One region of the Cohnella abietis genome, then DNA from elsewhere that is predicted to be linked to it. Evidence: riboswitches for the same ligand, from Rfam matches in the RefSeq annotation. Region 1 holds a riboswitch; each other region holds the start of a gene.
The links. A riboswitch is a leader RNA that binds a small molecule or an ion and turns the genes downstream of it on or off. The one in region 1 is predicted to bind cyclic di-GMP.
Positions count from the first base shown of each region.

Region 2: another riboswitch for cyclic di-GMP. It lies ahead of KCTCHS21_RS23145 (PilZ domain-containing protein); the one in region 1 lies ahead of KCTCHS21_RS28720 (FapA family protein).
Region 3: another riboswitch for cyclic di-GMP. It lies ahead of KCTCHS21_RS12450 (transglutaminase-like domain-containing protein); the one in region 1 lies ahead of KCTCHS21_RS28720 (FapA family protein).

Region 1 covers NZ_AP019400.1:6,548,954-6,552,237, forward strand. Annotated here, with positions in the region: gene KCTCHS21_RS28720 (FapA family protein) at 1-1,787, opposite strand, end outside; cyclic di-GMP riboswitch class I at 1,983-2,069, opposite strand; gene KCTCHS21_RS28725 (branched-chain amino acid aminotransferase) at 2,226-3,284, opposite strand, start outside.
Region 2 covers NZ_AP019400.1:5,212,580-5,215,863, reverse strand. Annotated here, with positions in the region: gene KCTCHS21_RS23150 (histidine kinase N-terminal 7TM domain-containing diguanylate cyclase) at 1-1,605, shown strand, start outside; cyclic di-GMP riboswitch class I at 1,689-1,776, shown strand; gene KCTCHS21_RS23145 (PilZ domain-containing protein) at 2,043-2,750, shown strand.
Region 3 covers NZ_AP019400.1:2,937,214-2,940,497, reverse strand. Annotated here, with positions in the region: gene KCTCHS21_RS12455 (polysaccharide deacetylase family protein) at 1-905, opposite strand, end outside; gene KCTCHS21_RS12450 (transglutaminase-like domain-containing protein) at 1,200-2,006, opposite strand; cyclic di-GMP riboswitch class I at 2,020-2,099, opposite strand; cyclic di-GMP riboswitch class I at 2,162-2,242, opposite strand; gene KCTCHS21_RS12445 (class D sortase) at 2,313-2,981, opposite strand; gene KCTCHS21_RS12440 (collagen binding domain-containing protein) at 3,094-3,284, opposite strand, start outside.

The sequences.
Region 1 (3,284 bases):
TTACCTATGCAAACCCGACCAGCATACATTTTTTTCACCTGAATCTTCCGCCTTGCCTTTAGCACCGTATTGGCGCCCGTCTGTCCACCGATAATCTGAGCTATTATGCTGTCTCCTGCTTCAAGCTGGGACCCTCTGCACATAGAGCTTTGATGGACAAAAATAATATTCCTTGCGGCGTATAGATCGCACAACAGTACACCGTCACGATGGATGACAATGTCGCCATTGGACTTCAGCTCGCTGTTATGGCACTGATTGATACTAATTTCTACATATGCCTCCTGCATTCTCTCAATTTCGTCATGGGTTACCTTAAGTAATTCTAGGAAGCTTTGAACAAACCCGTATGTTGCCATCTCGACGATCTTAGTCGGCTGCGAGAAAATTTCCGCAACCTCCTTTAGCTTCACATATTCCTCTTGTTTAATTTGCTGGATATTATCAATGACAGCGAGAAGCTCCTTGATGGCATCAGGGATTTCCATCATTTTAGTTTCCATGAGCAGATTCACAATCTGTCCATAAGAAACCTCTTGCTTCTTCGACTCCAAAGCTTGTACAAGTAGCTTGGAAGCATACAATAGCTTCTCTATGTAATCGCACAACTGCTTAGAAGAATGATAGAGTCTATTAAACAATACGCCAAAATAACCGGAGTAAAGCTTGCTCGCAATAACATTGCCTCTCACATTAATGCTTCCCGTGGCTGTAATCGTTGAGCTATATACGTTGCCATAGACATAAACATTACCGAGAGATTCTATAATCATATTGTCTGTTACATCTCCGTAAACAATAACATCCCCGGAGAACACGATATTGCCCGTCTTGATGTCTACGTTCCCTGAAATAACATAAGAAGTAGAGATATCGAGAGTTTTGATTTTACTTCCCGTTATCCTTGGCCTTCCCTGTGTCCGCGCCACGACGGAGCCATCTGGCATAAGCTCGACATTCGCTTTCACCATGATGGGGAGGTCCTTGGGCGGGCTGGGCACCGTAACACAGCCTAGCACATCATACCCAGCGGTCCCGTCCAGCATAGGAATTTTCTTCGCCATCATTTCTCCTTTACGAATGGATGGAATTCGTAGATGGTCGCGGAAATCGATAGTCCCGTCCACCTCAAAAAATTCACTCTCCACTTGCTGGGGAAAATAAACTTCAAGCTGTGCGTCCTTGCCCTGAATGGTCTCTTTGCCACTGGCCACGACTACGGGCAGGAAAGTAGGGTTTAACAGCTCTTGCTGGATAACAGCGAATTCGATTCTCGCTTTAATGGACATCGCCTCAAGCTTGCTAATAACATCGCCAAGCTGCACCGTCTTCAGTACAATATCTATGTCCTCTGCGACTCTTACAGTCAGCTGCTGGGCCGGTCCATCATCAACAAGTCGGCAGGAATAGCGCGCCTTAGCATGAAGGTGTAAGTAAGCTGCGAGCTTGTCATCCGAGATAATTATCTCAAATAGGGGCTGCTCTTCATTTTCCCAGGATATTCGATCCTCTGCTGTCACTTTCGATTCCTGATAAATTTCCTTATCATTAATAAACAGTCTGACTGGGCTCATAGGGTTAATGACAGCATATTCTCCCCCATGGATTGGATTCTGAACGGTAATCCGCTGATTCATAACGTGGATCGACCCATCCTGCTTCTTCTTATTAAGCGGGGCTTCCACTCCTCCTACTTCATCACCCGTTTCATGACTTCGTGAAGACTCTTCCAGATTTAATTGATTGATTAGCTTCTTCAATTCGGTTTCGGAAACCGGTTTCTTCAAGTAAAGCACCTCTCAAATCGCAAACTAATAGAAGCCTGCCGGTTAAGCGTACACGCATAAACAGCTTTCGCTGTCTTTTGGATAGCGAAAGAATGTATATGTCTGAGGTTATTCAGAAATGGATATGTGAGAAACTTTTTCAGTCCGAATAACTAAAAAAAGACATCCTCCAGAATGGAAGATGCCTACGCTCCATTCGACGGCTTGGCAACCTTAGAACGTTAGTTCCTTAGGCCCATAGCTTTGCGTCCCCCTCTTTCGAAAGGTTTGCCTTTTCGTGTATGCGGATCATTGTTGTATATACTTTATGACTAATTAATTTTCAATTTAATACCTTATATTAGGTATTCTTACCTTCATTATAAGATTATAGTCGCACTCTTTTCAATAGCCTGATCGATAATTGTATGATATTGTCGATTTTAGCTCATAAATTGCTTAGAGTTTCACAACCCAACCAAATGGATCTTCCAATGTTCCTCTTTGTATGCCCGTCATGAAATCATATATTTTAGCGGAGAGCGGCCCGGTCCGACCTTCATTGAGCGCAAGCTTATCACCTTGCCAATTCAATTCCCCTATTGGAGAAATAACTGCAGCTGTCCCTGTCCCGAACGCTTCCTCCAACGTACCATTACGATAAGCTTCAACTAGCTCATTAATCGAGATCGCTCTCTCCTCAACCTCAATATCCCAATACCGCAGCAGCTGAATAACCGAATCCCTCGTTACCCCGTCTAATATGCTTCCATTTAATGCTGGAGTAATGACCTTGCCGCCTACTTTGAAAAAGACATTCATACTCCCGACTTCCTCGATGTATTTCCGATGTACACCATCAAGCCAAAGCACCTGAGAATATCCTTTGTCAGTAGCTTCCTGCTGCGCTTTAAGTCCTGCCGCGTAGTTTCCGCCAGTCTTGGCATTTCCTACTCCGCCTGTCACAGCACGAACGTACTCGGACTCGACGAAGATGCTAACTGGATTGATTCCTTCTGCATAATAAGAGCCGACCGGTGACAGGATGATCATAAAATGATATTGCTCGGATGGAGATACTCCCAGCGTAGCTTGTGTCGCGATAACGAACGGTCGAATATAGAGTGAGGTGCCTTGCTCGTCCGGAATCCATTCCTCATCCACTAGAACAAGCTTTCTTAACGCCTCCATTATTACGTTCTCGTCGAGGGCAGGAATGCTTAGACGGGCGTTGGAACGATTGAGCCTCTGTAGGTTCTTATAGGGACGGAACATCAGAATGCGGCCCTCAGCCGTCTTATATGCTTTCATTCCTTCAAACACGGTTTGACCGTAATGGAAAACCTTTGCTGCTGGATCCAACGAAATGGGCTGATACGGAATGATACGCGGATCGTGCCAGCCCTTCCCTGCATCATAGTCCATAATAAACATATGATCCGTAAAATACTTCCCAAAGCTAAGCTGATCAATTTCGGGTTTTTGTTTCTTAGCAGAGGTTAGCTCCACCGAAATATT
Region 2 (3,284 bases), 1.3 Mb from region 1:
TTCGTAAGCGTAATCGCTTTTAATAGAATCACTCAAACTCATAAGGTATATTTAGCCTTTCATTTTGTGATGATGCTTTGGCCTTTGGGCCAGTTTGCTGTGAAGATGACCGACTATACGCAGTTCCAGCTTTTCTTCATTAATACTTCATTTGTAGCGATGGGGCTGCTGGGGCCAGGCTGGCTTATTTTCGTTTTTTTCCTCACCGGGAGGGCAGCTCAGCTAAAAGCCAGTCGTACTTTATTGTATCTTCTTCCAGCAGCGCTATGTATAATCGGAGCTTTGTGGAATCCGAATGGATTGTTTATGTCCCCTGTAGCCGGCAATTACTTAGAACGTGTTTATGGGCCGTTATTCTGGTTGCTTGTTCTCGTTCAGTTCGCCTATTTCTTTACCGCTTTAATGAGTATGTTCCATGCTCTCAAAACAGTCAGCTCCGTTAATCAACGTAAGCAGCTTGGAACCGCTCTTATCGGTATGTTCGTTTTAACCGGGTTTGGGCTTCTCGATGTGCTTATTAACGTACTCTTGTCGCAATGGCTTCCAATTGTTCCTGGACTGCTGGCGTCGGGCATTTTATTGTCTGATTTATGCTTTGTTATTGCTATCTATCGATTTGGAATGTTTGATATTCTAAGTATGGCACAGCGTGATATATTCGAGCATATGACTACCGGTATTATCGTTGTAGATGAGAATGACAAGGTACTTGAGGTTAATCGCGGAGCTTCTCCTTTCGTGCAATCAGCTAAAGGGGAAATTTTCGAGATGGACAGATTTCTTGCTCCGTTACAGGCTCAAGGAGAGGTCTATGAGTTTCTGTACCGCTACTTGCATCATCCCTATGAGAAGATGCAAATGGAATTTTCTCTACCGGAAAATGGTGGCCGGCATGTATCTATTCAGATTTCGCCAGTGGTGGACGACCGCAAGACGTTGCTGGGACGTATTATTACGTTTCATGACGTTACAGAGCTTCGCAAGCTTGTCGTGGAGATGAATCGCAAAAATGAAGCACTGCACGAACGTAATTTGGAATTGATCACGATACAAGAGGAGCTATTCCGAGTCAATCAGAAGCTGGAGCAGATGGCTGTAACTGATGGGCTAACAGGCTGCTTTAATCGTAGGTATTTGATGCAGCAGTTGGAGCATGAGGTACTGCTCAATATGAGATATCAAATCCCATTTGCTATTGTTCTTTTTGATATTGATCATTTCAAACAGATTAACGATAAATACGGTCATCTTGTAGGTGATGAGGTTCTACGAAGCACTGCAGATATCGTACGTACAAAGCTAAGGAGAACAGATATTCTAGCAAGATACGGTGGAGAAGAGTTTACGATCTATTTGCCTCATACGAATCGTGAGCAGGCGGAGCTATTGGCGGAAAGAATTATGATTGCTGTCGGTGATAATTGGGTGGACGCAGGAACGGAAAAGGTTCATGTTACGATTAGCATGGGGGTTCTATCCGAAACTAGTGAAGATTTATCCTTTGATGATCCGAAGGAATATATGCGTGAGGTATTTTCCAGTGCAGATTCAGCATTGTACAAGGCAAAGAATGAGGGACGAAACCGTGTTGTTATGGCACTATAGGGAACGATCGTTCCTATGGTTTACTAGAAATAAATGTTACTAACTTTCTTACATTATGATACAATCATGATAATAGATTATCGGATTATTAAGGGCAAACTTGCTGAAAAGCAAGGACGCAAAGCCACAGGGTCTAATGTTCGCAAGAACGATGACAGCCTGGCTGCCGAAGGTCCCTAGGGACACATAAGGCGAAACAGGCTGCTTCCATCTGGAGGTCGCCTTTTTTTGTGCGATTAGAAAGCTTGGTAGCTCGATACAAACGTATACTACCGTCCCAAGGACGGTGAAGCCGTTTTACTTGAACAATTAGAAAGTATAAGTTTTGAATTCCTTATACTCATCTAATCGCTCGATACAAACGTATACTACCGTCCCAAGGACGGTGAAGCCGTTTTACTTGCATTAAACAATGTTTGAGAGGTGGTTTGGCGGGAATGACATATGACGATGACAACAATGCAGCTGGATCCGAGCTGGATAAGGATTTACTCCCGTTAAATATACTACTTCACTGTAGAACCGTGGTAGAAGGCAAGAGCTTCCTGACTACTGGAGTAATGACACATGTAGAAGGTGAGCTTTTCGAGGTTGAGGTTCATGAGTATGAGCAGTTTGAGCTTGGCGAAACAGTTAAACTGACGATTTACTCGCCAGCAGGGATACAGTCTATGTCTTCTGTTGTATTCGCTAAATATGAAGGTGCAATTGCACTGCTTCAGCCGCCGGATTTAAGCAAACGTTTCAAGGAGAGACGAGAGCATCCAAGAGTAGAAATTGCCGGTAATGCTCATATTGTGCAAGTACTTAAAGATTCCGGAGAAGTGCTTCCGTTAAACCAAACTGCTGAGCTTATCATTCAAGATATTAGCATTTCGGGTATTAGCTTTTCAGGAAAGTATGAGCCACATTTTGCTGCTAAATCAAAGCTGAGGGCAAATGTGCACATTGGGATTGGGTTTAGCTGTGAGCTTGAAATCATTCGTAGCGATCGACAAGAGGATGGCGTTCTCTGTGGTGCCAAAATGCATGTTCTGGAGCCGGAAATGCTTCGTCCATTACGGGCACTCATTTTAAGACAACAGGTTGAGAAGCATGCTAAGACTCGCCGGGACTTAGGAAAGAAACGGATTTTTAACGGTTGAGTTAAGTGGAAATCGATAAATAACAGTAGAGAAGATCGGATGATTGACAGGCCTGCGCAGAGGCCTGTTTTTTAGTTTTGAGAGATTGAGAAGCTCGGCATCCATTCCTGCAACCTACGTATTTGGTGTGACGTTATACTAAGTAGAGAAGAGCGGAGGTACCGACTAAATCTTGGGATTGGCGTCGTATGCTGAAGAGTTAGGCGGAGGTACCGACTAAATCATGGAACTGGAGTCGGTATGCTGAAGAGTTAGGCGGAGGTGCCGACTAAATCATGGAACTGGAGTCGGTATGCTGAAGAGTTAGGCGGAGATGCCGACTAAATCTTGGAATTAACGTTGTATGCTGAAGAGTTAGGCGGAGATGCCGACTAAATCTTGGAAATAGCGTCGTATGCTGAAGAGTTAGGCGGAGATGCCGACTAAATCTTGGAATTAGCGTCGTAGGGTGGAGAGATAGGCGAAGGTACCGACTAATTCTTGAGATTGGCGTCGTATGCTGAAGAGATAGGCGGAGGTACCGACTAATTCTTG
Region 3 (3,284 bases), 3.4 Mb from region 1:
AAGGTTAACGAGATTTCTTTCTTACTCGTCTCCTTTCTGAAAATAAGATTATACTTAGTATCTTTATAATTTAGATTAGCTTTTGCTGCATCGTATCCCTTGATCATTTCTAAAGGTTTTTTCTCTCCGCCAAGCTCCATTAACTTACTTAGAGGAATAAACTCATAGCCCACATCTGAAGCAGCCTTGACGAAGATTGGAATATCATCAACGACATCCATAATTTCTTCTGTATCTATATTAATAATGCCCCCACGATTAATATATTTTCTTACATATTGGCTTTTTTCTTCAGGGCTTTCTCCCTGCCAGTTATGTAGAAAGAAGCTGTATACAATTAAGGAATCCAGACCATTGTGCGCAGTTGCTAAAAGAACATCATCATTGTAATGCCCCGATTTTGTTCTGACATAACGGGGTGTTTTCCCTGTCGTCTTTCTAATAATCTCATTGCTTAAATGAATTTCTTTATAAATTTGTTCATAACTAAGTTTAGTCATATCTAATCGACTCAAAGTATTGTTCTCAATTTCGTGTCCTCTAGAAACAATTTCCTTCACAATATCCGGCTCTTCCGCCACTCTCATTCCAGGAAGAAAGAATGTTGCCTTTATGTGATAAACATCCAGTTCTTTCAATAGACGAATCATAGTAGCTTCGTCCCCCATACCACTAAAGGTTAGAGCCAGTTCCCTTTTAGCGGTGTAAACATTTGAAATCGCTTTGCTCATCTCACCATTATAGGGAGCAATTTCGGTATCTTTTGTCTCTTTAACATCGTCCGATGAGGTTCCACTCCCTCCGAACAAACCGCAACCCGATAACAATGTCAACACCAATAAAGCTATTAATAGTTTCGTATAGATTTTTTTATAGTTTGATGTCGAAGTCCAATTTCTTATCATTCTATTGCTCCTTCTGCAACTGTGCTCACCTTAATATTAGTCAAAATTCAACATTGTTACATAAAATTTTTACTTCTCATTGTTATTAATTTACTTACCAACATTAAATAGGTCTTTTTTACTAATATCAATATACTGATATACTACTATTTTACTATCAACTGTACAACTGTGACTTATTGTAACAATCTCATCTGAACAAATTCTATAATTTTTATAAAGAGATGTGCAATACAATAAAACCACCTCCTCTAAATCAGAGAAGGTGGTCCATATAATTCAAGCTTACTGATATTAGTATACTTTCGCTGCTACATATTTGCTGGAATCCTTATTCATGGTTACTGCTTTTTTGCCCGACAGAGCAGCATCAACAGTAGTATCAATAGTAATCCATTTGCCGTTGATGTACACATTGTTCCAAGCATGATACTCTTTCACATATTCAGATGTTCCCATTACAAGCTTCGTTGGAATCCCTACACTCCGTGTCATCGCTGCGAATAGTGTGGAATAATCATAGCAGATACCTTTTTTCGCCTTAAACACGTTATCAATGTTAGGAATATAATTAGAAGTAACGTTTTTAGCTAAGTTAGAATCATACTTGATCTCACTAATGATGAATTCATAGATTGCTTTTACTTTTTCTTCATCTGAAGCTTTATTCTTGGTTAGTTCAGCAGCTTTTTTAGTTGCCAGCTCTGATTCATTCCAATTAATATTTTGAATAGATCCTACATAAGCACTGCTAGAATCCTGTAAGTTCAAAGTAATATCTTTCGATTGAAGAAGCTTGTATTTGGTTCCTGAAGTGTTTTGCAACACTGAAATATTGTAAGTACCATTATCGGACTGTAAGGAAAAATATTCAAACTTGTTAGATTGATTTAAGTCATACGTGTAAGTAGTGTTGCCCTTCTTAATGAGAACTTTTAGCTTACTTCCCTTAGTAATATCATAAGATACTCCAACTAATCCTGAGTCTAGCTTTGTTTCATCCAACCAGTTGTCTGAGTTGCCCTCTGCTGCATAAGTACTAGCTGCACTAAACAGGGATATGAAGCATACGGCAATCAATATGAGAAATGATCTACGCATGAATAATCTTCCTTTCGGTAACTGGCTACCATCCTTGCGGAAGGCCCTTTAGCTTTGCGTCCCTACCTTTCGATAGGTTTGCCATTATCGTGTAAGTGTTTATTCATAGTGCAGATAGAGCCTGAACTACGATTATATAAGAAAAAGCCAATTCTTTCGGGAGCTGGCTGCCATCCTTACGGGAAGGCCCTCTAGCTTTGCGTCCCTACCTTTCGATAGGTTTGCCTTTGTCGAGCTTTGTCTTATAGGTTAAATTTAACAGAGTTTAATGAAAGAAGCAAGCGAATTGTTGACTATTAATACGAATTATAGCTTAGCTTGAACAATTAATCTCTTAGTTGGATTAATAACGGGATCACATGTAATTAAAGTAAGAATTTTGTCTCTATCGTTCCGTCCTAATACAGAGATATCCGTAGGCTCTACTTTCAATATATTAAATACGGTATAGACGAATTGCTCGTCATTAACCTTTACAGTGATTTCATCACCGACCTCTAATTCATTTAACCTATTAAAAAGTCTACCCTTTGTATGAGCTCTATGGGCCGCTATAGCTGCATTACCAATCTCACCAAGCTTAGTGGTCTCCTTCAGATGAACTGCTGAGAATTTCATATTCTCATTCGTTGCACCTTCTAGTATAGGAAGCTTTACTTTTATTTTTTTGATTTCAATGATTCCAATTGGCGGGGGGGTATTTGCAGCACTAGGCTCCGGAGTGGATTCCGTTTCAACTGGTGGAGATTCTACACTCTCTGTCTCTGGATCAGATCCCTGCATTAACAATTGTGTTAAATTATCGTTTTTCAATGCTAATTGATGATCAAAGTCATTTTCGTTTGTAGCAGAAATAGCTTGTTCCATTTCGGTTAACAGCTGCTCTTGTTTCCAGTCATAATGCCATTCTCGTAATATTGGAAATAATATAAGGCCAAACCCAACTATAAATAATAGTAAAGCTAACTTTCTCATAATAATTTACATCCTCCTTCCGTAATGGGTTCATTAATGATTCCTATACCTTCGAATGGATAAGGACTGTCGAGAATTCTCGACAGTCCTACCACTGCGCGCATGTTGATTATTATTTACGTGAAGAACGTCTCTTGCCAAAAAGAATAGCTGCTGTAACAACTAGACCTAAGCCGACCAGCTGCAGAGGAAGATTACTTTCTTCTCCAGTCTTTGGTAGATTTTTGACGCCACCAGGAATGTCAATTCCGCCTAATGGCACATCATCTACATTAATATCGTAGAAGGTTTCCTCTTTATTAC